Regions from separate parts of the Kitasatospora sp. NPDC056800 genome, predicted to be linked through region 2. Evidence: predicted binding sites of a transcription regulator. Region 2 holds the regulator's gene; each other region holds the start of a gene.
What was found. The regulator HrcA, encoded in region 2, represses chaperone genes, less so after heat shock. The targets are predictions, from matches to a motif close to TTNGCACTCNGNNNNNCNGAGTGCNAA.

Region 1 (3,185 bases), on a different contig from region 2:
AGCTTCCCCACCGGCGCCACCACCGCGCCCTGCTTGCCGCACACCCAGTGCGGCTCCGGCCCCAGCTCGGGCTCCACGCTCAGCGCGTGCGGGTCCCCGTCGGCCGCGCACCCGGTGCACAGCGGCCAGCGCCCGTACGCCTCCAGCAGCGCGTCCTGGACGTCCTGGGCGACCAGCCCGAGCACGTACTCGGTGCCGTCCGGCCACTGCTCCAGCCACCAGCGGCGGTGCGTCACGGCCTGCTCCACCAGCGAGACGACGGCGGCGTCCGCCACGTCCCGCGCGGTGAGGTCGGCCAGGATCAGTGCCCGCGCGTTGTGCAGGGCGGTCTCGATGTCGTCGGAAGCCATCCGTCCATTCTCCGTCCACCGGCCCGAACGCCGAAACGCCGGACGTCCGAACGCCGAAACGCCGTGTGGGCGGCCCCCCCGAAGGGAGCCGCCCACACGGACGAGGAACCAGCCGATCCGATCGAAGCGATCAGGATCAGAAGTCCATGTCACCGCCCGGCATGCCGCCGCCGGCGGCCGCGGCGGCCTTCTCCGGCTTGTCGGCGATGACGGCCTCGGTGGTCAGGAACAGCGCCGCGATGGAGGCGGCGTTCTGCAGCGCGGAGCGGGTCACCTTGGCCGGGTCGATGATGCCCTCGGCGATCAGGTCGACGTAGGTGTTGGTGGCCGCGTTCAGGCCGTGACCGGCGGGGAGGTTGCGCACCTTCTCCACCACGACGCCACCCTCCAGGCCGGCGTTGGTCGCGATCTGCTTGATCGGGGCCTCCAGCGCGACCTTGACGATGTTGGCACCGGTGGCCTCGTCGCCCTCCAGCTCCAGCTTGTCGAAGGCGACACCGGCCTGCAGCAGGGCGACGCCACCACCGGCGACGATGCCCTCCTCGACGGCGGCCTTGGCGTTGCGGACGGCGTCCTCGATGCGGTGCTTGCGCTCCTTGAGCTCCACCTCGGTGGCCGCGCCGGCCTTGATGACGGCCACGCCGCCGGCCAGCTTGGCGAGGCGCTCCTGGAGCTTCTCGCGGTCGTAGTCCGAGTCGCTGTTCTCGATCTCGGCGCGGATCTGGTTCACGCGGCCCGCGACCTGCTCGCTGTCGCCGCCACCGTCGACGATGGTGGTCTCGTCCTTGGTGATGACCACCTTGCGGGCGGTGCCCAGCAGGTCGATGCCGGCGTTCTCCAGCTTGAGGCCGACCTCCTCGGAGATCACGGTGCCACCGGTGAGGATGGCGATGTCGCCGAGCATGGCCTTGCGGCGGTCACCGAAGCCCGGGGCCTTGACGGCGACGGACTTGAAGGTGCCACGGATCTTGTTCACGACCAGGGTCGACAGGGCCTCGCCCTCGACGTCCTCGGCGATGATGACCAGCGGCTTGCCGCTCTGCATGACCTTCTCCAGCAGCGGGAGCAGGTCCTTGACCGAGCCGATCTTGGAGTTGGCGATGAGGATGTACGGGTCCTCGAACGTCGCCTCCATCCGCTCCAGGTCGGTGGCGAAGTAGGCGGAGATGTAGCCCTTGTCGAAGCGCATGCCCTCGGTGAGCTCGAGCTCCAGACCGAAGGTGTTGCTCTCCTCGACGGTGATGACGCCTTCCTTGCCGACCTTGTCCATGGCCTCGGCGATGAGCTCGCCGATCTGGGTGTCAGCGGCGGAGATGGAGGCGGTGGAGGCGATCTGCTCCTTGGTCTCCACGTCCTTGGCCTGGGCCAGCAGCTGGTCGGAGACGGCCGCGACGGCCTTCTCGATGCCGCGCTTCAGGGCCATCGGGTTGGCGCCGGCGGCGACGTTGCGCAGACCCTCGCGAACCAGGGCCTGGGCGAGCACGGTGGCGGTGGTGGTGCCGTCACCCGCGACGTCGTCCGTCTTCTTGGCGACCTCCTTGACGAGCTCCGCACCGATCTTCTCGTACGGGTCCTCGAGCTCGATCTCCTTGGCGATGGAGACACCGTCGTTGGTGATCGTGGGGGCGCCCCACTTCTTCTCCAGCACGACGTTGCGGCCCTTGGGGCCGAGCGTGACCTTCACGGCGTCGGCGAGCTGGTTCATGCCACGCTCAAGGCCGCGGCGAGCTTCCTCATCAAAGGCGATGATCTTGGCCATCTGAAGTGGTCCTCCGGGACACGGTCGACTGCTCGGACCAAGGGGTGCCCGCGACGGACGGCCCTGGTGTGCGGGGGTCCATTCCCCTACCGCTCCCGGGGGCCTCACCGACCCGGTCCGCTGTCACTCTCACGCTGTGAGTGCTAACGCCAATGATTAGCACTCCGGGTGGTCGAGTGCAAGCCCAATCGACGATCCGCGAGCCGTCGCCGGAGCCCCGGCGGAGCCGCGTCGGGGAACGCCGACGGGCCCGTACGACACGCGTCGCACGGGCCCGTCGAGAAGCGAGTGGTCACCAGCCGTAGGGCCGCGCCGAGCTCCTGGAGTCGGAAGGGGTCAGACCGCCGCGCGGACCATGTCCGCCTGCGGGCCCTTCTGTCCCTGGGAGATCTCGAACTCGACCCGCTGGCCCTCCTCGAGGGTGCGGTAGCCGTCCATCTGGATCGCGCTGTAGTGGACGAAGACGTCCGCACCACCGTCGACCGCGATGAAGCCGTAGCCCTTCTCCGCGTTGAACCACTTGACGGTGCCCTGAGCCATTCCGAACTCCCCTAGTGCTGTGCTGGCCCTTCACGTGCCCGCAGGTCGCGGGCCCGGGTTGGTTGAAGGCCGGCCCGGGGAACCCCCCCTGGGCGCAGCCGTGCACGCCGCAACCATCCGCGCGGAACGCCGGGCGGCCTCCGGTGAGCGGGTGATTGCGTCGACCGCCGCTGAATGTATCCGGATCGACGCCCTCTGCAACAGGGCCAACCGCCGGTAATTCCGCCAAGGCGTCAAGGGACAGGACGGATCGAATCGGAATAATCTCGGCATTCCACGCCGGACATAGCGGACGAATTACTCAAATGCCCGCGCGAATTCTGACATCTGCCTGACATGTTTCACGGTCCGCCCCCGGCGGCCGGACGCCCCCGGGCCGAGCACTGCGGGGGCCGAAAGGGAAACCCTGTTCCCAGCCGAGCCACACTCTACTCCGACTCGACCCGGAAATATTCCCGCCGGAATGCGAGCGGTGGGCCCCCCCCAACGGGGAACGGGTTGAGGTAGCCCCGGGGGCCCCCGGGGGGGGGTTTTTG
Region 2 (12,530 bases):
GCGCCGGCGGCCACCCCGGCGGTGGAGGTGCGCAGCACCGAAGGACCCAGCCGGTACGGCCCGGCGCCCGCCCCGGCGAAGGCCGCCAGCTCCTCCGGGGAGACCCCGCCCTCCGGGCCGACCACCAGGACGATGTCCCCGCCCTCCGGCAGCACGGCGTGCGCCAGCGGTTCGGCGCCCTCCTCGTGCAGCACGGCGGCGAACGCGGCCCCCGCCAGGACGGGCGCCAGCTGCCGGGTGGTCATCGGCTCGCGGACCTCGGGGAAGCGCAGCCGGCGGGACTGCTTGCCCGCCTCCCGCGCGGTGGCCCGCCACTTGGCGAGCGCCTTGGCGCCGCGCTCGCCCTTCCACTGGGTGATGCAGCGCGAGGCGGCCCACGGGATCACCACGTCCACGCCGACCTCGGTCATGGTCTCCACGGCCAGCTCGCCGCGGTCGCCCTTGGGCAGCGCCTGGACGACGACGATCCTCGGCGCGGGCTCCGGCTCGCGGCGCACGGCGGCGACCCGCACGTCGATCGCGTCCTTGCCGAGCACCTCGGCGACCGTGCCGTCCACGCCGAGCCCCAGCCCGTCGGCCAGGGTCACCGCCTCGCCCGGCTCCAGCCGCTTCACCGCGGCCGCGTGCCGCCCCTCCGGGCCGTCCAGGCGCACCACGGCCCCGGGCGCGGCGGCGGCGATCCGCTCGGTCTCGACGACGAAGACGGGCGCGGTCATGACGGGGAACCTCTTTCGTGCGGAAGTGGGACGGACACGCGAAAGGGGTGCCGGGGTCGTTCGCCCCCGGCACCCCTCCGCGGACGGCTACCGGCCGTTGAAGGCGTCCTTCAGCCGGGAGAAGAGGCCCTGCTGGCCCGGCGCGAACTGGCCGGACGGCCGCTCCTCGCCGCGCAGCACCGCGAGGCGGCGCAGCAGCTCCTCCTGCTCGGGGTCGAGCTTGCTGGGCGTCTTCACCTCGACGTGCACTATCAGGTCGCCCCGGCCGCCGCCGCGCAGGTGGGTGATGCCCCGGCCGTGCAGCGGGATCGACTGGCCGGACTGGGTGCCGGGCCGGATGTCGACCTCCTCCAGGCCGTCCAGGGTCTGCAGCGGCACCTGGGTGCCGAGCGCGGCCGCCGTCATCGGGATGGTGACGGTGCAGTGCAGGTCGTCCCCGCGCCGCTGGAAGATCGTGTGGGTGGTCTCGGCGATCTCGACGTACAGGTCGCCGGCCGGGCCGCCGCCGGGGCCGACCTCGCCCTCGCCGGCCAGCTGGATCCGGGTGCCGTTGTCGACACCGGCCGGGATCTTGACGGTCAGCGTGCGGCGGGCGCGCACCCGGCCGTCGCCGGCGCACTCCGGGCACGGGGTCGGCACGACGGTGCCGAAGCCCTGGCACTGCGGGCAGGGGCGGGAGGTCATGACCTGGCCCAGGAAGGACCGGGTGACCTGGGAGACCTCGCCCTTGCCGCGGCACATGTCACAGGTCTGCGCCGAGGTGCCGGGGGCCGCGCCCTCGCCGCTGCACGTGGTGCAGGTGACGGCGGTGTCGACCTGGAGCTCCTTGGTGGTGCCGAAAGCGGCCTCCTCCAGGGTGATCTCCAGCCGGATCATGGCGTCCTGGCCCCGGCGGGTGCGCGAGCGCGGGCCGCGCTGGCCGGCCGCGGCGCCGAAGAAGGCGTCCATGATGTCGGAGAAGCCGAAGCCCGCCGCGCCGGCGCCGAAACCGCCCGCGCCGCCGCCCGGGGACAGCGGGTCCCCGCCGAGGTCGTAGACCTGGCGCTTCTGCGGATCGGAGAGCACCTCGTAAGCGGCGTTGATCTCCTTGAACCGCTCCTGCGTCTTCGGGTCCGGGTTGACGTCCGGGTGCAGTTCGCGCGCCAGGCGCCGGAACGCCTTCTTGATCTCGTCCTGCCCCGCATCCCGTCGGACGCCGAGTACCGCGTAGTAGTCCGTGGCCACCAAATGCTCCGCTTGTTCCGCCTGTAGTAGTGCTGCGACTGGTCACCGCCGTCGGATTTCCGACGGCGGCCTTTGCTAGGACTCGGCCAGGATCTGGCCCACGTACCGCGCCACCGCTCGCACCGCCCCCATTGTGCCCGGGTAGTCCATCCGGGTCGGACCGATCACACCCAGTTTCGCCACGCTCTCGTCGCCCGAACCGTAGCCGACCGAGACGATGGACGTGGAAGTCAGCCCCTCGTAGGTGTTCTCCCGCCCGATCCGGACCGTCATCGCGGCGTCCGCGGTCTCACCCAGGAGGCGGAGCAGGACGACCTGCTCCTCCAGGGCCTCCAGCACCGGCTGGATGCTGAGCGGGAAGTCGTGCCCGAAGCGGGTCAGGTTGGCCGTGCCGGCCAGCATGATCCGCTCCTCGTTCTGCTCGGCGAGCGTCTCGAACAGGGTCGCCAGGACCGTGCTGACGGTCGGCCGCTCGGCCGGTTCGAACTGCGCCGGCAGCTCCTCCAGCAGCCCCGGGACCTCCGGGAGGCGCCGGCCGGCGGCCCTCGCGTTGATCCGGGCCCGCAGGTCCGCCAGCACCGTCTCGCCGACCGGGCCCGGGCAGTCGACCATCCGCTGCTCGACCCGGCCGGTGTTGGTGATCAGCACCAGCATCACCTTGGCCGGGGCCAGCGCCACCAGCTCGATGTGCCGGACGGTGGAGCGCGTCAGCGAGGGGTACTGCACCACCGCGACCTGCCGGGTCAGCTGGGCGAGCAGCCGCACGGTGCGCGCGACCACGTCGTCCAGGTCGACCGCGCCGTCCAGGAAGTGCCGGATGGCCCGGCGCTCGGGGGCGCTCATCGGCTTGATCTCGGCGAGCTTGTCGACGAAGAGGCGGTACCCCTTGTCGGTCGGGATGCGGCCGGCGCTGGTGTGCGGCTGGTGGATGTAGCCCTCCTCCTCCAGCGCCGCCATGTCGTTGCGGACGGTCGCCGGCGAGACCCCGAGGTTGTGCCGTTCCACCAGGGCCTTGGAGCCGACCGGCTCCTCGGTGCCCACGTAGTCCTGCACGATCGCGCGGAGCACGGCGAGCTTGCGTTCGTCCAGCTGGCGGACCTCACCGGCCATGGGGCACGCACCTCCGTCTTCGCACGTTGTCCGACTGTGTCCCTTGCTGCTGCGGGCCGCTCCGAAGACCCTTGCCCTGGCACTCTGAACACGCGAGTGCCAAAACCGTACCTGCCAGTGTAAGGCCCGGGTCCTACGGCAGGAACGGCCGGACCGGGGTGATCCTCCCCGCAGTTCCGCTCACGGCCCGCGGGGCCCCGGCGGTTCGATCCTCCCGGCGCCGGGGTGGTGCCGGGAGGCCGTCCGGGTGGCAGCATCGAAAGCGACGGCGAATGGAGGAGCAAGCGATGTCGAGCTCGGGCCAGCACACCCGTTTCGCGCCGGACCGCGGCCTGACCGGCCGCATGGTCGCGACGATGTTCGTGATCGGGCTGCTGTACGTCGGTTTCACCGGCCTGCTGATCGCGCTGCTGCGCGGCGCCTGGCCACTGATCGTCCTGATCTCCGGCGGGCTGTTCGTGGCCCAGTTCTGGTTCAGCGACAAGATCACCGAACGGGCGATGGGCGCCCGCCAGGTGTCCCCGGAACAGTTCCCCCAGCTGCACGGCACCATCGACCGGCTCTGCGCCCTAGCCGACATGCCCAAACCCCGCGTGGCGGTCGCCGACAACGACATGCCGAACGCCTTCGCCACCGGCCGCAACCCGCAGAACGCGGTGGTCTGCGTGACCACCGGGCTGCTGCGCCGGCTGGAGCCCGAGGAACTGGAGGGCGTCCTCGCCCACGAGCTGTCGCACGTCGCCCACCGGGACGTCGCGGTGATGACGATCGCCGGCTTCCTCGGCGTCCTCGCCGGGGCGATGACCCGGATCGCGATGTACGGCGGGTTCATGGGCGGCGGGCGCAACAACAACGACCAGAACGCGGCCGTCCTGGCGCTGATCATCCCGCTGGTGTCGGTCGTCGTCTACGCGATCAGCTTCCTGCTCACCCGGCTGCTGTCCCGCTACCGCGAACTCGCCGCCGACCGGGCCGCCGCCCAGCTCACCGGACACCCCAGCGCCCTCGCCTCGGCGCTCACCAAGGTGACCGGGCAGATCGCGGCCATCCCCAGCAAGGACCTGCGCCAGGCCCAGCCGTACAACGCCTTCTACTTCGCCCCCGCGCTGAGCGCCCGGGAGGCCGCCTCGCAGCTGTTCTCCACCCACCCGAGCCTGGAGAAGCGGCTGGAGCAGCTGGCGAAGATCTCCGAGCAGCTCGGCCGCTGAGCCTCAGTTTTCGACCCGAGAGGACCGCCGTGGGAATCCTGGACGCCCTGTTCGGCCGCACCAAGCCCGTCAAGCCCGACCTCGACCAGCTGTTCGGCGTGCCGTCCGCCGCGCTCACCCTGGAGGCCGGGGCCGGGTTCACCCCCACCGGGCTCGGCTCGGTCTGCTTCGCGGCCGTCGAGGGCGCCGCCTTCGTCCAGGTCCAGCAGCAGGTCCGGGCGCTGCTGGACGCCGACACCGAGCGTGGCGGCGTCCCCGTGGAGGCCTCCAAGGACGGCTACGGCTACTCCTGGCTGCTCGCCCGGCACCGCCCCGAGGAACTGCCCGAACTGGTCAACGACCTGCACGCGGTCAACAGCGAACTGGAGGCGAACGGCTTCGGGCCGCAGCTGCTCTGCTCGCTGGTCGGCTTCCGCGACCCGGACGGGCGGTCGCTGGCCCTCGTCTACCTCTACAAGCGGGGGACGTTCTACCCCTTCGCCCCGATGCCCGGCGGCGGGGAGCGGCGCGACAGTCCGCTGGAACTGCAGGTCAACGCGATGCTGGGGAACGACCTGCGGCTGGAGAAGGACCTGAGCCGCTGGTTCCCGGTCTGGGGCGCGCCGGGCCTCTGACGCGCCGTCCGCCCTCCCTATGATCACCCGTATGCGCAGCCGCCAGTACGGACCCGACCTGACCCCGCCGTGGAAGAAGCAGCAGCCCGCCCCGGAGGTGCCCGCCGAGCGGGACCTGGTGGTCGAGGAGGCGGCGACCGGCTACTGCGGGGCCGTGGTGCGCTGCGAGAAGACCGCCGAAGGCTTCACCGTCACCCTGGAGGACCGGTTCGGCAAGCACCGGGTGTTCCCCCTGGTGCCGCGCGGCTTCCTGCTGGAGGGCCGGGTCGTCACCCTGGTCCGCCCGGCCGGCCCGGCCCCCGCCCGCGCCCCGGGCCGCACCGCCTCCGGCTCCGTCGCCGTCCCCGGCGCCCGCGCCCGGGTCGCCCGCGAGTCCCGCATCTACGTCGAGGGCCGGCACGACGCGGAGCTGGTCGAACGGGTCTGGGGCGACGACCTGCGGATCGAGGGCGTGGTCGTCGAGTACCTGCGCGGCATCGACGACCTGCCCGCGATCGTCGCCGACTTCGCCCCCGGCCCCGGCCGCCGCCTCGGCGTCCTGGTCGACCACCTGCTCCCGGGCACCAAGGAGCACCGCATCGCCGCCCGGGTCACCGGCGACTCGGTACTGGTCGTCGGCCACCCCTACATCGACATCTGGCAGGCCGTGAAGCCCTCCTCCGTCGGCATCCCCGCCTGGCCCGCCGTCCCTCGGGGCGAGGACTGGAAGGAGGGCACCTGCCGCCGCCTCGGCTGGCCGGTGGACACCCCCGCGGCCTGGAAGCACATCCTCTCGAAGGTCGACTCCTACAAGGACCTGGAGCCCGAACTCCTGGGCCGGGTCGAGGAACTGATCGACTTCACGGCCCTGCCGGAGTGACGGCGGGGAAAGTCGGCAGTCACCAGACTCACACCCATCGGATCCACAGGAACGGCCTCGCCGAAGAGGCTGGTCCGCTCGGAGAGGTGCGCACACGGTAAGCCCTCGGTCAGTCCACCAGGTCACGTACGACGGCGTCGGCCAGGAGGCGGCCCTGGAGGGTGAGGGTGGCGCGGCCCCGGGCGTAGGGGCCGGGGGCGAGGAGGCCGTCGGCGAGGTGACGGCCGGCGGCCTCGCGGCCGGTGTCGGTGAGGAGGTCGAGGGGGATGCCGTCGACCAGGCGGAGCTCCAGCAGGATGCGTTCGACGCGGCGGTCCTCGTCGGCCAGCACCTCGCGGGCCAGGGCCGGGGTGCGGTGCTCGGCGAGGGCTTGGGCGTAGGCGGCGGGGTGCTTGGCGTTCCACCAGCGGACGCCGCCGACGTGGCTGTGGGCGCCGGGGCCGGCGCCCCACCAGTCGCCGCCGGTCCAGTAGAGCTCGTTGTGGCGGCAGCGGCCCTCGGGGGTGGTGGCCCAGTTGGAGACCTCGTACCAGGAGTAGCCGGCGGCGGCGAGCGCCTCCTCGGCGATCAGGTAGCGGTCGGCGTGCACGTCGTCGTCGATCATCGGCAGTTCGCCGCGCTTGACGCGGGCGGCGAGCCGGGTGCCCTCCTCGACGATCAGCGAGTACGCGGAGACGTGGTCGGGCCCGGCGCCGATGGCGGCGTCCAGGGAGGCCCGCCAGTCGTCGTCGGACTCGCCCGGGGTGCCGTAGATGAGGTCGAGGTTGACGTGTTCGAAGCCGGCCGCTCGGGCCTCGGCCACGCAGGCCTCGGGGCGGCCCGGGGTGTGGTGGCGGTCGAGCAGCTTCAGGACGTGCGGGCGGGCGCTCTGCATGCCGAAGGAGAGCCGGTTGTAGCCGCCCTCGCGCAGTTCGGCGAGGTACGCCGGGTCGACGGACTCCGGGTTGGCCTCGGTGGTGACCTCGGCGCCGTCGGCGAGCCCGAACTCCTCGCGGATCGCGGCGAGCATCTTGACCAGGTCGCGGGCGGGCAGCAGGGTCGGGGTGCCGCCGCCGAGGAAGACGGTGTGCACCGGCAGGTCGGCGGAGCCCAGCACCTTCCGGGCGTGGCGGATCTCGGCGACCACGTTGTCCGCGTAGGTCTCCTGGGAGGCGACGGCCCCGGAGGAGCGCAGCTCGGTGGCGGTGTAGGTGTTGAAGTCGCAGTAGCCGCAGCGGCTGGCGCAGTACGGCACGTGCAGGTAGAAGCCGAACGGCCGGTCGCCCAGCCCGTCGAGGGCGTGTGCGGGCAGGGAACCGTCGGACGGCACCGGATCGCCGTCGGGGAGTGCGGAGGGCATGAGCCCATTGTCCCGTACGGCCCGACCGAACCCGGCGGGCCGTACGGGGGCGGGGCCGGTCAGGCCTCGTTGGCGCCCGCGTACATGGCGGTGACCGCGTCGGCGTAGGTCCGCTCGACCACCGGGCGCTTGATCTTCAGGCTCGGGGTGAGCTCGCCGTGCTCGATGTCGAGGTCGCGCGGCAGCAGGTGGAACTTCTTGATCGTCTGCCAGCGCTGGAGGTCGCCGTTGACCCGCTTGACGAAGCCCTCGATCAGCTCGTGGACGGCCGGCTCGACGGCCAGCTCGGCGTAGGACTTCCCGGCCAGGCCGTGCTCGGCGGCCCACGGCAGCAGGACGGCCTCGTCCAGGCCGATCAGCGCGGTGCAGTAGTTGCGGCCGTTGCCGATCACCAGGATGTTGCTGACGAACGGGCAGACCGCCTTGAACTTGCCCTCGACCTCGCTGGGCGCCACGTACTTGCCGCCGGAGGTCTTGAACAGGTCCTTCTTGCGGTCGGTGATCCGCAGGAAGCCGTCCGGGCTGAGCTCGCCGATGTCCTCGGTGTGGAACCAGCCGTCCGGCTCCAGCACCTCGGCGGTCTTCTCCGGCAGGTTGTGGTAGCCGCGCATGACGCCGGGGCCGCGCAGCAGGATCTCGCCGTCCTCGGCGATCCGCACCTCGGTGCCGGGCAGCGGGCGGCCCACGGTGCCGATCCGCACGTCCTCGGCCCGGTTGACGCAGGAGCCGGCGCTGGTCTCGCTCAGGCCGTAGCCCTCCAGGATCGGTACCCCGGCGCCGATGAAGAAGTAGCCGATCTCCGGGGCGAGCGCGGCGCTGCCGGAGACCGCGCCGCGCAGCCGGCCGCCGAAGGCCGCCCGGATCTTCGCGTACACCAGCTTGTCGGCCAGCGCGTGCTGCACCCGAAGGCCGAGCGGGGCGCTCTCGGTGCCGGTGGCGATGCGGCTCTGCTGGACCGCCCGGGCGTGCTCGCGGGCGACCTTGGCCGCCCACAGGAAGATCTTGTACTTGGCGCCGCCCTCGGCCCGGGCCCGGCCCGCGATGCCGTTGTAGACCTTCTCGAAGATGCGCGGCGCGGAGGCCATGATGGTCGGCCGGATCGCCGGCAGGTTGTGGATGATCCGGTCCACCCGGCCGTCCACCGCCATCACGTGCCCGGTGGCGATCTGCCCGGAGATCAGCGTCTTGCCGAACACGTGGGACAGCGGCAGCCACATGAACTGCACGTCGTCGGGGCCCAGCAGGCCGCTGGCCTCCTGCGCCCGGCCCTCGTACGCCCAGCAGTCGTGCACCAGGCGCACGCCCTTGGGGCGGCCGGTGGTGCCGGAGGTGTAGATGAGGGTGGCCAGCTGCTCCTTGCCGAGCCCGTCGACGGCCTTCTCCACGGCGTCCGGGTGCTCCGCCAGGTACCGGGTGCCGCGCTCCTCCAGTTCGGCGAGGGTGAGCAGGTCCAGGCCGCCGGTCTCGGGGGCCTCGGCGGGCGCGTCGAAGAGGATCACGGTGCGCAGTTCGGGCAGCTGGTCGAGCTGCCCGACGGCCTTGGCCAGTTGGGCCTCGTTCTCGGCGAACAGCGCCCGGGAGCCGGAGTCGGAGAGGATGAACGCGGTCTCGTCCGCGTTGGTGCTGGGGTAGACGGTGGTGATCGCGGCGCCCGCGCACATGGCGCCGAGGTCGGCGACGATCCACTCCAGGCGGGTCGAGGAGGCCAGGGCCACCCGGTCCTCGGGCCGGATGCCGAGCGCCATCAGGCCTGCGGCCACCGCCTTGACCCGGACCGCGGTCTGCGCCCAGGTGAGCGAGCGCCACTGCTCGGCGCCGGGCGCGCCGTCGGCGGCCTGCTCGTCCACCGGCGAGGGGTAGCGGTAGGCCTCGGCGTTCGGGGTCAGGGCGACCCGCTCCAGGAACAGGTGGGCGACGGAGGCGGGGCGCCCGGCGACGAGGTCGGGCCTGCCGGAGTCGATCAGGGACTGCGCGGAACTCAACGAGGACCTCCGGTGGCGGGTGGCCGTCTGAGGGATTGTCGCGGCGTCCGTGGGGGCGGTCGCCGGGCCCCCGGTTCACCTGAGCGGTACCGGTCAGTAACAAAGGGGCAATCAGCAGCCTAGGGGGAAACCGGTCATTCCGTAAGGGGGCGGCGCCCGACGGCACGACCCCGCGCGACCGGTGCCGCACCCCGCCGTTCGGCAAAGGCCCGGCAAACCTCCGGCTCCCGGACGCCGAATGACCTGTACGACGCTACAGAACACCGAGAATTGGGGTGCGAACCCGACCGGCGACGACAAGAGTGTGCTAGTGCTGATCAGACTGCTGAGGGCGTACCTGCGCCCGTACTCCCGACCGATCACCCTGCTGGTGCTGCTCCAGCTGGTGTCCACCCTCGCGGCGCTCTACCTGCCGACGCTCAACGCCGACATCATCGACGACGGCGTGGTCAAGGGCGACACCGGCTACATCCTGCGCGTCGGCGGGGTGATGATCGCGGTCACCGTCCTCCAGGCCCTCTGCTCCATCGGCGCGGTCTACTACGGCGCCCGCACCGCGATGGCCTTCGGCCGGGACGTCCGCGCCGCCGTCTTCGACCGGGTGCAGAGCTTCTCCGCCCGCGAGGTCGGCCAGTTCGGCGCCCCCTCGCTGATCACCCGCACCACCAACGACGTCCAGCAGGTCCAGATGCTCGCCCTGATGAGCTTCACGCTCATGGTCGCCGCGCCGATCATGTGCGTCGGCGGCATCATCATGGCGCTCAACCAGGACGTCCCGCTGTCCGGCCTGCTGCTCGCCGTCATCCCCGTGCTCGGCGTCGTCGTGGTCCTGCTGGTCCGCGCGCTGCGCCCCAGGTTCCGCAGCATGCAGGTACGGATCGACACCGTGAACCGGGTCCTGCGCGAGCAGATCACCGGCATCCGGGTCATCCGCGCCTTCGTCAAGGACGACCAGGAGCAGGCCCGCTTCGCCGACGCCAACGAGGACCTCACCCAGGTCTCCCGCCAGGTCGGCCGGCTGATGTCCATCATGTTCCCCGCCGTCATGCTGGTGGTGAACGTCTCCAGCGTCGCCGTGCTCTGGTTCGGCGCCCACCGCATCGACAGCGGCGCCATGCAGATCGGCGCGCTCACCGCGTTCCTCTCCTACCTGATGCAGATCCTGATGAGCGTCATGATGGCCACCTTCATGTTCATGATGGTGCCGCGCGCCGAGGTCTGCGCCGAGCGCATCCAGGAGGTCCTCGGCACCGACAGCAGCGTCGTCCCGCCCGCCGCCCCCGTCACCGAGGTCCCGCACCGCGGCACCCTGGAACTGCGCGGCGTCGACTTCCGCTACCCCGGCGCCGAGGCCTCGGTGCTGCGCGGCATCGACCTCACCGCCGGCCCCGGCCAGACCACCGCCATCATCGGCTCCACCGGCAGCGGCAAGTCCACCCTGCTCGGCCTCGTCCCCCGGCTCTTCGACGTCACCTCCGGCCGGGTCCTGCTCGACGGCGTCGACGTCCGCGAACTCGCCCCCGCCGCGATCGCCGAGAGCGTCGGCATCGTCCCGCAGAAGCCCTACCTCTTCTCCGGGACCGTCGCCAGCAACCTCCGCTACGGCCGGCCCGACGCCACCGACGAGGAGCTCTGGCACGCCCTGGAGATCGCCCAGGCCAAGGAGTTCGTCGAGAAGCTGCCCGAAGGCCTGGACGCCCCCATCGCCCAGGGCGGCGGCAACGTCTCCGGCGGCCAGCGCCAACGCCTGGCCATCGCCCGGACCCTGGTCCGCCGGCCCTCCGTCTACCTCTTCGACGACTCCTTCTCCGCGCTCGACTACGCCACCGACGCCCGGCTCCGCAAGGCCCTCGCCCGCGAGACCTCCGACGCCACCGTCCTGATCGTCGCCCAGCGGGTGTCCACCATCCGCGACGCCGACCGGATCATCGTCCTCGACGAGGGCGCCGTCGTCGGCAGTGGGACCCACCACGAGCTGATGGCCGACAACCCGACGTACCGGGAGATCGTGCTCTCCCAGCTCACCGAGCAGGAGGCGGCGTGACCACGCCCGGCAACAAGCCCGACCTGACCAAGGGGCCCGCCCCGAGAGGCGCCGCTCCCGAGGACGCCCCGGTGGACGGCGCCCCGGTGAACGGCGCCCCGAAGGACGCCGCCAAGGACGCCGAACTGCCCAGCGACTCCCAGGCCGCCGCCGCCCGCCGCGGCCCGGCCGGCCCCGGCCGCTTCATGGGCGGCCAGGGCACCGAGAAGTCCATGGACTTCAAGGGCTCCGGCAAGCGCGTCCTCGGCCTGCTGCGCCCCGAACGCAACACCCTGATCGGCGTCCTGGTCCTCGGCGTGCTCGGCATCGGCTGCGCCGTCATCGGCCCCAAGATCCTCGGCGACGCCACCGACCTGATCTTCGCCGGTGTCGTCGGCGCCCGCTTCCAGACCGGCATGTCCAAGGACCAGGTCATCGACGGGCTGCGCGCCCACGGCGAGGGCGGCGTCGCCGACCTGCTCTCCGCCGTCCACTTCACCCCCGGCCAGGGCATGGACTTCGGCGCCATCGGCACCGTCCTGCTCTGGGTGCTCGGCATCTACCTCGCCTCCGCCGTCTTCGGCATCTTCCAGGGCCGGCTCGCCACCCGGGCCATCCAGGCCGCGAGCTACCGGCTGCGCCAGGACGTCGAGGCCAAGCTCGCCCGGCTGCCGCTCAGCTACTTCGACAAGCAGCCGCGCGGCGAGGTGCTCAGCCGGGTCACCAACGACATCGACAACATCGGCCAGTCCATGCAGCAGACCATGGGACAGGTCGTCAACTCGCTGCTCACCGTGGTCGGCGTGCTCGCGATGATGTTCTGGATCTCCCCGCTGCTCGCCGTGATCGCCCTGGTCTCGGTGCCCGTCTCGGTCGTCGTCGCCACCAGGGTCGGCAAGCGGGCCCAGCCGCAGTTCGTCCAGCAGTGGAAGTCCACCGGCCAACTGAACGCCCACATCGAGGAGATGTACACCGGCCACACCCTGGTCAAGGTGTTCGGGCGCCAGCACGAGTCCGCGGAGACCTTCCGGGAGCACAACGAGGCGCTCTACCACGCCAGCTTCAAGGCCCAGTTCATCTCCGGCATCATCCAGCCCGCGATGATGCTGATCGGCAACCTCCAGTACGTGCTGGTCGCCGTCGTCGGCGGTCTGCGGGTCGCCAGCGGCGCGCTGTCCATCGGTGACGTCCAGGCGTTCATCCAGTACTCGCGGCAGTTCAGCCAGCCGCTCACCCAGGTCGCCAGCATGGCCAACCTGGTGCAGTCCGGCGTCGCCTCCGCCGAGCGCGTCTTCGAGCTGCTGGACGCCCCCGAGCAGAGCGCCGAACCGGCCATGCCGGAACGGCCCGACGTGGTGCGCGGCCGGGTCGCCTTCCAGGACGTGTCCTTCCGCTACGACCCCGAGAAGCCGCTCATCGACGACCTCTCGCTCAAGGTCGAGCCCGGCCAGACCG
Region 3 (12,530 bases), on a different contig from region 2:
GGGACCAGCGTCTTGGCCATCACGCTGGTGTTGTCCAGCTGGAGGGTCTGCATGTCGTCCGGCGAGATCTTGCCGTTGTTCTTGAGCAGGCCCTCGATCTGGTCGGTGATCTCCTTGGCGCGGGTGCCGTACTCCCAGTCCTTGGTGAGGTTGTACTTGTAGCTCGGGTCCACCACGGCCTGGTTGGCGGTGACGATGTAGCCCGCCGAGGGGTTGAGGCTCCACGGCAGCGCGTTGAAGGGGATCGGGTCCTTCCACTGGTACGCGGAGTCCCAGCCCAGCGCCGGGAGGGTGCCGTCGCCCTTGCCGCGGACCGGGATGGTGCCCGGGGCCTGGTAGCCGATGTTCTTGGCGTCGGCGTAGATCAGGTTCTGCGCGGGGACGGTGAAGTCCTTGGCGGCGGCGCGGAACTCGTCCCAGTTCTTCGCCTTGTCCAGCTCGAAGACGGCGTCCATGGTCTTGCCGGGGCTGAGCGCCGTCCACTGCAGGGCGACGCCGTAGCCGCTGGTGCCGCGGTCCGGGGCGGAGGGGCCGTTGGGGGCGTACTTGCCGACGTTCTGCTGCTCGGTGCTCTGGTCGGAGATGAGCGGGGCGCCGGTCTGGGTGGTGCGGACGGTGATGGTGCGGTCCTCCCCGCCGGCGACCTTGATGGTCTCCTTGCGGAGGTCGAACTTCACGTCCTTGCCGTCCACCTGGTAGGTCTCCGGGCCGGTGACCTTCTCCAGGAAGAGGTCGGTGACGTCGGCGCCGAGGTTGGTGAAGCCCCAGGCGATGTCCTTGTTGTGGCCGATGACCACGCCGGGCATGCCCGCGAAGGTGAAGCCGGAGACGTCGAACTGGCAGGCCGGGGAGCTGGTCCGGCAGTGCAGGCCCATCTGGTACCAGACCGAGGGCAGGCCGGGGCCCAGGTGCGGGTCGTTGGCCAGCAGCGGCTTGCCGGTGGTGGTGTGCGAGCCCGCGACCACCCAGGAGTTGGAACCGATGCCCTGGCCGGGGCGGCCGAGCAGCTGCGGCATCGCGTCGACCTGGTCCGTCAGGCTCTGCAGCATCGCCTTGGTGGTGGCCGCGCCCTGGGCGGTGGCGGCCGTTCCGGCGGGCGTGCCGGACTGCGGGGAGCCGTCCGCGGGGCGGTAGTTGTCGCCGGTCACCGCGCCGGTCTTCACGATGGTGCCGTTGCGGGCGTACGGGTAGTCCGGGTACAGCTCGGCGATCTTGTCCGGGCCGAAGTCCTGGGCCAGCAGCGAGCGGTCGATCTCCTCCTGGAGGTTCCCGGAGAGGTTCCAGGCCATCGCCTTGAGCCAGGCCACCGAGTCGACCGGGGACCACTGCTCGGGCCGGTAGCCGCCGTTGACGACGCCGAGCAGGCCGTACTCCAGCGAGGCCTTCGCGCCGCCGGGGTGCTCGGAGAGCCAGGCGTTCACACCGTCCGAGTAGGCCTGGAGGTACTTCTTGGTCTCCGGCGAGAGCTTGGTGTCGAACTCCTTCTGCGCCACCTGCCGCCAGCCCATGGTGCGGATGAAGGTGTCGGTGTCGACCTGGCTGTCGCCGAACATCTCAGAGAGCCGGCCGGCGGTGATGTGCCGGCGGACGTCCATCTCCCAGAAGCGGTCCTGCGCCTGGACGTAGCCCTGGGCGCGGAACAGGTCCTCGTCGGTGTCGGCGTACAGCTGCGGGATGCCGTTCGCGTCCCGCTTGACGTCGACGGGCGCGCTCAGGCCCGCGACCTTCACGCTGCCGTCGACCTCCGGGAAGGAGGCGCGGACCGCGGAGACCCCGCGGTAGCCGCCGTAGCCGGCACCGGCCACCAACAGCACGACCAGCACGATCACGATCAGACGGGCGCGCCGGAACTTCTTCGAGCGGGGCATCTGGGTCCTTGCGGTCCTGACTTCGGGGCGGGCGGGCGTGTCCAGGGCCTGCGGCCGTGACAGGGCACCACATTAGGCCGAGTCGGCCGGGCACCGTGAACGGGGGACCAAGCTAAAGATATGGCAAAATGTTAGACTGCGTAACGATCCGCAAGGGGAGCATTGACGACTTCTTAACGGGTCACCCCACAGCACCACCAGACACCCCGTCCGCCCCTGCCTGCCCGAGGTGCCCCTGCGTGAACATCTCCCATCTGAACCAGCTCCTGCTCGAGTCCTCCGTGATCCTGCTGTTCGCGGTGGGCGCCGTACGCCTCTCCACCCGATCAGGGCTGCCCAGCCTGCTGATCTATCTGGGGATCGGCGTGGCGCTGGGCCAGAACGGGATCGGTGTCACGTTCAACAACGCGGAGCTCACCCAGGTGCTCGGCTACGCGGCGCTCGTGGTGATCCTGGCCGAGGGCGGCCTCAAGACCAGCTGGCGCGAGATCAAGCCCGTGATGCCCGCCGCGACCGTGCTCGCCACCCTCGGCGTCGGCGTCAGCGTGTTCGCCACCGCGGCCGGCGCCCACTGGCTGGTCGGCCTGGACTGGCGCACCTCGCTGCTGCTGGGCGCCATCGTCTCCTCGACCGACGCGGCCGCCGTCTTCTCCGTGCTGCGGATGGTCCCGCTGCCGCACCGGCTCACCGGCCTGCTGGAGGCCGAGTCCGGCTTCAACGACGCGCCCGTGGTCATCCTGGTCGTCGCCTTCGCCACCACCGGGGAACTGGACTCCTGGTACGTCCTGATCGGCACGATCGTCGCCGAGCTGGCCATCGGCGCCGTCATAGGCCTGGCCGTCGGAAAGATAGGGGCCTACGGGCTCAAGCACGTCGCCCTGCCCTCCTCGGGCCTCTACCCGATCGCCGTGATGGCGCTCACCGTGCTCGCGTACGCCGGCGGCGCGCTGCTGCACGGCTCCGGCTTCCTCGCCGTCTACATCAGCGCGGTGATCCTCGGGAACTCCAAGCTGCCGCACGGCCCGGCCGTCCGCGGCTTCGCCGACGGGCTCGCGTGGATCGGGCAGATCGGCATGTTCGTGCTGCTCGGGCTGCTCGTCACGCCCGAGACCATGGGCGACGCGGTGGTGCCCGCGCTGGTGATCGGCGGGGTGCTGGTGTTCCTGGCCCGGCCGCTGTCGGTGATGGTCTCGCTGACCCCCTTCAAGGTGCCGGCCCGCGAGCAGGCGCTGCTGAGCTGGGCCGGGCTGCGCGGGGCGGTGCCCATCGTCCTGGCCACCATCCCGGTGGTGTCCGGCGCACACCGGGCCGAGGACGTCTTCAACATCGTCTTCATCCTGGTCGTCGTCTTCACCCTGCTCCAGGGGCCGACCCTGCCCTGGGTGGCCAAGCGGCTGCGGATCGACGAGGGCGACATGGGCCAGGACCTGGGCATCGAGTCCGCCCCGCTGGAGAAGCTGCACGGGCACCTGCTGTCGGTCGCGCTCTCCCCCACCTCGAAGATGTCCGGCGTGGAGATCAGCGAACTGCGGCTGCCCAAGGGGGCCGCGGTCACCCTGGTCGTGCGCGAGGGGAACTCCTTCGTGCCGGACAAGGCGACGGTGCTGCGGGCCGGCGACGAACTGCTGGTGGTCACCACGGACGAGGTCGGCGAGGCCGCCGAGCGGCGGCTGCGGGCCGTGGACAAGGGCGGCAAGCTCGCGGGGTGGCTGAACGGGCGGTGAGGGGCGCCGGGCCCGCCCCGGCTCTCCTCGGTCCGCCTTGGTCCGGGGGCCCGGACGGGCCTGCGGGCCGGGGTGGGCTGGCGGTGTCTACGCGCGTAACTGTATGCTGGTTCGACCACGCCGTATAACCACCGCTAGACCACCCCAGCATCTGCCTGACGCAGAGTTGGCGCGACCGCTCGGCGGCCGCGGTCCGGCCCCCGGCCACCACGCCGGACCGACCCGGTATCTACCCCGGTCGACGCGCGAGAGGACGACTCTCGGCGCCGTCGGGGCCACACCATGCCCTGCCGCGCTACCAGGCAGCAGGAAGGACCGACCGTGACGGCGCGCCGAACGGTCGACACCGCCGCGCACCCCGCGGCCACCCCCGCAGCTCCCGCCCCCGCCCGCGTCGGGTACGGCGAGCTGCTGCGCACGCCCGGGGCCTGGACGTTCCTGTCCCCCGCCCTCGTCGCGCGACTGCCGTACGCGATGCTCAGCATGGGCATCCTGCTGCTCGTCACGCAGACCCACGGCTCGTACGGCACCGCCGGTACGGTCACCGCGGTCGCCGCGGTCGCCCAGGCCCTGATCGGGCCGCAGACCGGGCGGCTCGCCGACCGCTACGGCCAGGCCTCGGTGCTCGTCCCGACCGTGCTGGTGCACGCCGTCTCGGTCGGCGTGCTGATCGCCCTCGCGCTCGGCCACGCGCCCGCCTGGAGCCTGTTCCTGGCCGCCGTGCCGGCCGGTGCGAGCGTGCCGCAGGTCGGCGCGATGGTCCGGGCCCGCTGGGTCGCCAGGTTCACCGCCGACGGCGCCTCCGACGCCTCCGCGGCCCGGGTGAGCACCGCCTTCGCCTTCGAGTCCGTGACGGACGAGTTCACCTTCGTGATCGGCCCGATCCTGGCCTCCGGCATCGCCGCCCTCGCCAACCCGGCCACCGCCCTGGTCGCCGAGGCCGCGCTGACCCTCGTCGGCGGCCTGGCCTTCGCCGCCCAGCGGGGCACCGCCCCGGCCCGGATCGTGCCGCAGCCCGGCACCAGGCGCGCCTCGGCGCTCGCCTCCCCCGGCGTCCGGCTGCTGGCCGGGACCTTCCTCGGGGTCGGCGCGGTGTTCGGCGGCATGCAGGTCTCGGTGAACGCCTTCGCCGACTCGGTCGGGCAGCACGACGCCGGCGGCACCGTGTACGGGATCTTCGCCGGCGGCTCCATGCTGGCCGGCGTGCTGTACGGCGTGATCGCCTGGCGGCGGCCGGTGCAGCAGCGGATGCTGTTCAGCTACGCGCTGCTGGTGCTGGGCTGCTCGGTGCTGTGGGCGATGCCCAACCTGGTCGCGCTGACCGTCGCCGGGCTGGTCTGCGGACTGGCCATCGCGCCGACCCTGATCAGCGGCTACACCCTGGTCGAGACGCTGGTCGCGGACGGGGCCAAGACCGAGGCCTTCACCTGGCTGACCGGCGCCATCGGGCTGGGACTGGCGGTCGGCTCGATGGCGGCCGGCCGGCTGATCGACGGGCACGGGCCCTCCACCGGGTTCCTGGTGCCGGTGGTCGGGGCCGGGCTCGGACTGGTCGTGCTGGCCTCGCTGCGGCACCTGCTGGTGGCGCCGCGGGGCGAGGAGACCGCCGCTGCGGGGACCGCGGAGGGCGGGCGTCCGATGCAGCTGGCGGGTGTCGCCGAGGGCTGAGCGGGGCGGCGGCCGGGGGCCGGGCCTCCGGCCGCCGGTGCTGAGCCGACGGCGGCCAGAGGCTGCGCGGGTGCTGTCCGGGAACCGGGCCGACGGCGGCCGACGGGTGCTCCGGGGCCGATCTCACACCGGGGTCGCTGGACTGATCCCGCGGAATGCCGCATCATTGACCATCGTTAGCACTCATCAGGCGAGAGTGCCAGGAGGAAGACAAGTGCCCACGTACCAGTACCAGTGCACCGAGTGCGGCAACGGCCTGGAGGCGGTGCAGAAGTTCACCGACGAGGCGCTGACCACGTGCCCCGACTGCCAGGGACGGCTCCGCAAGGTCTTCTCGGCCGTGGGCGTCGTGTTCAAGGGCTCCGGCTTCTACCGGACCGACAGCCGTTCGTCCTCCAGCAGCTCGGTGGGCGCCGGGTCGTCGTCGACCCCCTCGACGTCGTCCACCGCGTCCACGTCCTCCTCGTCGACGTCGTCGGGCTCCGGCTCCTCGACCTCGTCCAGCCCGGCTCCGGCCGCGAGCTGATCCCGGCGCCGGGCACCATCGGCCCGGACGGCCCGTAGACCAGGGAAAGGCCCGTCGACCCCGCTTCCACGCGGGGCGGCGGGCCTTTTCGCATGCCCGCCCGGGCGCCCTGTCACCCCGGAGGGGTCGACCTCACTCCGGCGAGTGAACGAAGTTGTCCACAGGGGCGAGTTGTCCACAGGCCTGGGGAAAGGGCTTTCCGAGTTCGCCGGAAACGCCCATCGTGTGGGCATCCGGTCGGTCCGCGAGGGGCCGGCCCGCCGACACCCCGGAGGTGCGTCGATGACGACCGCGAGCTTCTCCCTCCCCCTGCCGCTGCCACTGCCCGCGCCCGCCGTGCCGCCCCGGCAGGAGCTGCCGAGCTTCCCGCCGATCCGGCGCGGGTGCGGCGGGTGGCACCGCTGGCGCAGCGCGGTGCGGCGGCGGGCCGCCGTGCCCGTCCTGGTGCTGCTCGCGGTGGCGTCGGCGCTGGCACTGGGGCCCGCGCGGGCCGGGCTGCCACCGCCCCAGGGAGGCGCACTGGGCCGGACGGGTTGTCAGTCCGGGGCTGCGGAAGATCACCCGTAACCGGGAGGCGACTTCGTCGTTCGAGGCGGCATGAAAGGCTTCAAGGAATTCCTGCTGCGTGGAAATGTCGTCGAACTCGCCGTCGCCGTGGTCATCGGCGCGGCTTTCACCAACATCGTCAACGCCTTCGTCAAAGGCGTGATCAATCCGATCGTCGGCGTCTTCGGGACCAAGGACCTCGCGTCCTACAGTTCCTGCCTCAAGGGGCCCTGCGAGGTGAGCCCGACCGGTGAGGTCACGTCCGGGATCCTCATCCTGTGGGGATCGGTGCTCAGCGCCGTGCTCCAGTTCCTGATCACCGCGGCGGTCGTCTACTTCGCCCTGATCGTGCCCATGAACAGGTTGGCGGCCCACCGCAAGAGCCTCGCCGAGGAGGCGGCGGAGGCCGAGGCCAAGGAGGTCCAACTGCTGACCGAGATCCGCGACGCGCTGGTCGCACCGCTGCGCTGACCGGCGGGCGCCGTTCGGCCCCGGTCCCCGTTCCTCAGTCCCCGTGGTGCGGCGGGCGCTGGCTCAGGTACCAGTCCAGCCCCCGTCCACCGCTCTCCCCCGCCCCGGGGCGGCCGCCCCAGCCTGCGTCGGTGTCGTCCCCGGACTGCTGGTCCAACGGGTCCCGGAAGACCAGCCGGGCCTTCACGGCCGCGGCCTTCCGGAGCTCCTGGTCCTGCTCCCCGCCCTGCTCCCGGTCCTTTTCCTGCCCCTGCTCGCTCACGCCGTCCACTCCGTCCGCTCGTCCCTTTCCTCCAGCCTAAGAGCCCCGTGGCACGCCTCGGGCCCCGGTGCGGGGCGCTCCGCACCAGGGCCCGATGAGGGCGGGTCCAGGCAGCCTGCCGGGAGGCTTCCCCGGCGGCCTCTCAGGCGGCTTCCTCAGGCGGCTTTCCCGGCGGCCTCTCAGGCGGCTTCGAAGCCCGCGTGGTCCGCGATCTTCTTCAGCTCGGCCAGCGCGTGCTTCTCGATCTGGCGGATCCGCTCGCGGGTGAGGCCGTGCTGCTTGCCCACCTCGGTGAGGGTGCGCTCGCGGCCGTCCTCCATCCCGTAGCGGGAGCGGATGATCGAAGCGGTGCGGTCGTCCAACCGCCCGATCAGGCCGTCCAGTTCCTCCCTGCGGAGCATGACCATCACGGCGTCCTCGGGGGACGTGGCCCCGGTGTCCTCGACGAGGTCGCCGAACTGGGTCTCGCCCTCGTCGTCGACCGACATGTTGAGGCTGACCGGATCGCGCGCCCAGTCCAGCACGTCCTTGATCCGGGCCTCGGTGGTGTCCAGCTCGGCCGCGATCTCGGCCGGCTCCGCCTCGCGGCCCAGCTCCTTGGACTTCTCCCGCTGCACCCGTCGGATCCGCCCGAGCTCCTCCACCAGGTGCACGGGCAGCCGGATGGTGCGGGACTGGTCGGCGATGGACCGGGTGATCGCCTGCCGGATCCACCACGTCGCGTACGTGGAGAACTTGAAGCCCTTGGCGTAGTCGAACTTCTCGACGGCGCGCACCAGGCCCGCGTTGCCCTCCTGGATGAGGTCCAGCAGCGGCAGGCCGCTGCGCGGGTAGCGACGGGCGACGGCGACCACGAGCCGGAGGTTGGAGCGGATGAAGACGTCCTTGGCGCGCTCGGCGTCGGCGGCTATCGCCTCCAGCTCCTCGCGCGTGACGCCGTCGGGGAGTTCGCCCTCGTCCAGCATGTGCTGGGCGTACACGCCGGCCTCGATCCGCAGCGAGAGCTCGACCTCCTCGGCGGCATCGAGCAGGGGTGTCCTGGCGATCTCGTCGAGGTACATGCCGACCAGGTCGCGGTCGGCCTCGAGGTTGGTCGGGCGGGCCGCGCGACTCCGGTCGGCCCTGTCGCGAACGACGGCACGGGTGGCCATGCTTGCTCCCTTTGCTGGTGTTGCCGAGGTCTGCCTGCCTGCCTCGTGAGGGCAAGAAATGCGGGCCCCTCGGGGCCTCACACGTAACGATCCAACGAACAGATTCCGGACAACATTCCCAAGTCACTCAGATTCTTCCCGGCGATGCAGTATCCTGCCGGTTTTCACCCCGCTTCTGGACACTGGGTGACCGGTCGGGCACTTCCCGTGTCATCGGGTGACCGCTCCGGGAGTGTTTTCTTCACTCGACCCTCACGCGACCACCGCCCACCCCTTGAACCCGCGAACGGCCGCCGACGTTCCCCGCGCACCCCGCCGTCCGTCCCGGCCCACACCCCGGCGCACGCAGGTCCTCCGCACAAACGATGCCGAATCGCTATCACTCCGGCCCTTGCTCGGCACGGGACACTGGGAAGGTGTCAGCCATGCACCTGACCAACAGCACGACCATCCTCACTGCGCGTAATCGCAGTCTCCTTCGGGACGCCGCGCTCGCGCTGGGCTGTGCCGCGCTGTTCGGCCTGCTGGCGGCCCTGGTCACCGGCCAATGGCGCCCGCTCGCCCGCTTCGACCAGGAGTGGATCGGCGAACTGCACACCTACGCCCGGGAGCACCGGATCTGGACCGCCTCGGTGCAGACGCTCTCCGACATCGGCGGCACCGTCACGATGCGTACGCTTCTCGGAATCGCCGCCGGGTGGCTCTGGTTGATCGGCGCCCGGGTGCTGGCCGGCTGGGTGGCCGCCCAGGCCCTCGTCGGCTGGGGCGTCCTGTGGGCGCTGAAGCTGTCCTTCGACCGCGCCCGCCCCTCCTTCACCGATCCGGTCTCGCACGCCGGCGGGCCGTCCTTCCCCTCCGGGCACGCCATGGCCTCGGCGATCACCTGCGCCGTCCTGGTCGGCCTGCTCTGGTACCGGGTCCGCCGGCGCGGCCGGACCGCCGCCTGCCTGGTGGCCGCGGCGACGGTGCTGACCATCGGCTGGACCCGGGTCGCGCTCGGCGTGCACTGGCCCAGCGACGTGCTGGCCGGCTGGCTGGCCGCCGGGATCGTGCTGGGCACCGTGACCGCCGTGATCCAGGTGTGGCGCCCCGGCGCGCTGGCCCAGGACGTACGGCGGGTCAACTGGCGTACCAGGCCCCGGGTGCAGCGGGTCCTCGTGTCGGCCGGGCACCCCTCGGGCACCGCCGCCCCGCTGGACGAGGACGGACCGCACGGCGCGCGGGACGGCGCCCCGGGCGAACCGGTGGACCCGTCCGACCCCGTCGACCGGCCGGACGAGGCCGTGCGCTGAGGCGCCGTCACCCCGCTGCCCCGCCCCCGCCGCCCCGTTACTCCGACGCCGGCCGAGAGCCGTCGCGCTAGGTTGGCGGCCATGTCCGACACCCCTGCCCCCACCGCTCCCACGGCTCCCAACGCCCCCACCGCACCGGACGGTTACCCCGGGCGCCCGCTGCGGATCGCCACCGTCCAGGCCCAGGCCGTGGCCGGTGACATACCGGCCAACGCCGCCCAGGCCGCCGGACTGATCCGCGAGGCCGCCCGGGCCGGCGCCCGGCTGGTGCTGTTCGCGGAGAAGTTCCTCTCCGGCTACGAGCCCGAGCTGATCAGCGCCGACCCCGTCAGGTACGCGGTCCAGCCCGGCGATCCGCGGCTCGCGCCGATCGCCGAGGCCTGCCGCGAGACCGGCACCGCCGCGATCGTCGGCGCCGCCGTACGGGACGGCGACGACCTGCGCATCTCCGCCCTCGTCCTCGGGCCGGACGGCGGCTTCGTCACCCGCTACGACAAGCAGCACCTGTTCAAGAGCGAACGCGAGCACTTCCGCCCCGGAACGGCCGGCTGCACCGTGGAACTGGACGGCTGGCGGCTCGGCCTCGGCGTCTGCTACGACTCCGGCTTCCCCGAGCACGCCCGCGCCGCAGCGCTCGACGGCTGCCACGCCTACCTGGTCGGCGCGCTGTTCAGCATGGGCCACGGCCACCACGAGTCCCGCACCTGGTTCCCGGCCCGCGCGCTCGACAACACCCTCTACACGGTGCTCGCCAACCACATCGGCCGCACCGGCGAGTGGCACACCTGCGGCGGCAGCGCGGTCTGGGGCCCGGACGGCCGGCTGATCGCCGAGGCGGGCGAGGACCGGCGCGAACTCGTCGTCGTCGACCTCGACCCGGACGTCCTGCGCACCACCCGCGAGACCGAGACCCTCCTCGCCGACCTCGCCCTCGCCGCCGACCGGCCGCCCGCGCCCCGGACCCGCTTCACCCTGGCCTGAGCACCCCGCCGGGCCGGCCACCCGAGAGCCGGGAGCCGGTTGCCGGGCACCCGGCTGCCGGCCCGGTCAGGAGGCCCGCATCGCCGCCACCGCGCTCATCCGCCCGACCCGGCGGGCCGGGAGCACCGCGGCGGCCAGGCCGACCAGGACGGTCAGGCCCAGGGCGGCCAGCACCGGCAGGACCGGCGGGGTGCCGACCGTCCCCACCGTCGAGGTGATCGAACGGGCGGCCGCCCAGCCGTAGGCGGCCCCCAGGCCCGTCCCGACCAGGGCGCCGGCCAGGGAGAGCAGCAGCGCCTCCAGGGTGAGCATCCGGCGGAGCTGTTCGCGGGACATCCCGATCGCGCGCAGCATGCCGATCTCGCGGGAGCGTTCGCTGATGCTGAGCATCAGGGTGGCGGCGACGCCGAGGCCGGCGATGGCGACGGAGAAGGACAGCAGGGCCATGCTGATGGTCTTCAGCCGGTCCAGCAGGGAGCGCAGGGTGTCCGCCTGGGCGGCCGTGTCGGCGACGGTCACCTGCGGGTGGTCGGCGAGGGCGTGGTCCAGGGCGCGGCGGGCGGTCGGCCGGTCCTCGCCGGCGGCCGGGCTGATCCAGGCCGTGGTGACGGGCGCGCCGGGGGCGAGGCGGTCCAGGGTCGTGGGCGCCACCAGCAGGGTGGCGCCGCTCTGCAGGGTGAACGGCAGGCTGCTGCGGCCGGGTTGGAGCCGCAGCTCGACGCCGCCGACCCGGCGCACCCCGGTGTCGCCGAGCCCGCTCAGCACGCCGCCCTCGGTGAGCGCGCGGGCCCGGTCCACGTCGTCCGTCGAGGAGTTGAGCCGGGTGGCGTCGACGGCGGCGACCACGGTGGGCCGGCCGTCGAGGTCGACGGTGGCGGACCGGACCGGGGTCACGGTCAGTCCGTGCTCGGCGCCGAGCGCGCCGAGCGCCCCGGCGGGCAGGGCGCCGCCGCCGGTGGCGGCCGCCGAGAAGACCCCCGGCTGGCGCGCGGACACCACGGGCACCAGCGACTGGGAGGTGATGTCCAGCGCGGTGACCGCGCCGACCATCACGGTGACGCCGAGCAGCAGCGCCGAGCCGGTGGCCCCGGTGCGGCCCGGGTTGAGCCGCAGCTGCTGGGTGGCGAGCCGCCCGGCCGTACCGCCGAGCTTCCGGGCGGGCCGGCCGAGCACGGCGACGACGGCGGGCAGCACCCGGTGGGAGAGCCGCAGCACCCCGAAGAAGTTGGCGATGGCGCCGACGGTGACGGCGAGCAGCGACAGCGGCGGCGGGGCCACCGCCCCGGCCACCAGCAGCGCGGTGCCCGCGACCAGCAGTCCGGTGGTCCACACCGCGGCCCGCACCCGGGCGGCCCCGTCGGCCGGCGCGGGGGTGCCGCCGAGCGCGGCGATCGGCGGCACGGCCGCGGCGGCCTTCGCCGGGCCGCGGACGGCCAGCAGGGTCAGCAGCACGCCGAACAGCCCGGCCAGCAGGCAGATCGGCGGGGAGGGCAGCAGTGACAGGTGCACCGGGCCGAGGTCGAGCCCGCCGACCACGGCGGTGCCGGCCGCGCCGAGGGCGACGCCCAGCAGCACGCCCGTCGCCGAGGCGCCCACCCCGAGCAGCAGCCCCTGGCGGCGGATCAGCCGGCGCAGCTGCTGCCGGTCGGCGCCCACGCAGCGCAGCAGGGCGAGCTGGCGGGTCCGCTGGGCGAGCACCACGGTGAAGGTGTTGCCGACCACCATCCGCGCCACCGCGAGGGCGATCAGGACGAAGGAGAGCGAGGCGATCAGCACCATGCCGTACAGGGTGCTGCTCTGCCGGGTCGCCTCGTTGACCGAGGCCTCGTGGGTATGCACCTGGACGTCGGCACCGAGGGCGGCGCGCAGGGCTTCGACGGTCCCTGCCCGGGAGGCGCCGGGGGCGACCCTGACGTCGAGCCGGTCGGTGACGGCGCCGGCCGCGTAGCCGGCGACCGCGTCCGCCGGGACGCCGATGATCGGGACCCCGGCGAGGCTCGGGGCGCCCCGCTCGTCCAGGGTGCCCACCAGCCGGGCGGTG

Region 1: a site for HrcA is predicted at 2,266-2,292, ahead of groL (chaperonin GroEL). Genes of this name have one in related genera too.
Region 3: a site for HrcA is predicted at 5,437-5,463, ahead of ACFRQN_RS12070 (FmdB family zinc ribbon protein). Genes of this name have one in related genera too.

What each region holds. Positions count from the first base shown of each region.
Region 1 is NZ_JBHUAL010000369.1:178-3,362, forward strand. Features, by position in the region: gene ACFRQN_RS40285 (hypothetical protein) at 1-350, opposite strand, end outside; gene groL (chaperonin GroEL) at 487-2,109, opposite strand; gene ACFRQN_RS40295 (cold-shock protein) at 2,446-2,649, opposite strand.
Region 2 is NZ_JBHUAL010000213.1:3,442-15,971, forward strand. Features, by position in the region: gene ACFRQN_RS33610 (16S rRNA (uracil(1498)-N(3))-methyltransferase) at 1-716, opposite strand, end outside; gene dnaJ (molecular chaperone DnaJ) at 804-1,940, opposite strand; gene hrcA (heat-inducible transcriptional repressor HrcA) at 2,016-3,050, opposite strand; gene htpX (zinc metalloprotease HtpX) at 3,338-4,258, shown strand; gene ACFRQN_RS33630 (hypothetical protein) at 4,288-4,872, shown strand; gene ACFRQN_RS33635 (DUF3097 domain-containing protein) at 4,904-5,731, shown strand; gene hemW (radical SAM family heme chaperone HemW) at 5,841-7,070, opposite strand; gene ACFRQN_RS33645 (long-chain fatty acid--CoA ligase) at 7,130-9,052, opposite strand; gene ACFRQN_RS33650 (ABC transporter ATP-binding protein) at 9,363-11,096, shown strand; gene ACFRQN_RS33655 (ABC transporter ATP-binding protein) at 11,282-12,530, shown strand, end outside.
Region 3 is NZ_JBHUAL010000040.1:904-13,433, forward strand. Features, by position in the region: gene ACFRQN_RS12055 (penicillin acylase family protein) at 1-1,868, opposite strand, end outside; gene ACFRQN_RS12060 (potassium/proton antiporter) at 2,108-3,592, shown strand; gene ACFRQN_RS12065 (MFS transporter) at 3,914-5,260, shown strand; gene ACFRQN_RS12070 (FmdB family zinc ribbon protein) at 5,475-5,786, shown strand; gene ACFRQN_RS12075 (hypothetical protein) at 6,069-6,353, shown strand; gene mscL (large conductance mechanosensitive channel protein MscL) at 6,384-6,803, shown strand; gene ACFRQN_RS12085 (hypothetical protein) at 6,838-7,065, opposite strand; gene ACFRQN_RS12090 (sigma-70 family RNA polymerase sigma factor) at 7,245-8,216, opposite strand; gene ACFRQN_RS12095 (phosphatase PAP2 family protein) at 8,642-9,508, shown strand; gene ACFRQN_RS12100 (carbon-nitrogen hydrolase family protein) at 9,590-10,489, shown strand; gene ACFRQN_RS12105 (FtsX-like permease family protein) at 10,556-12,530, opposite strand, start outside.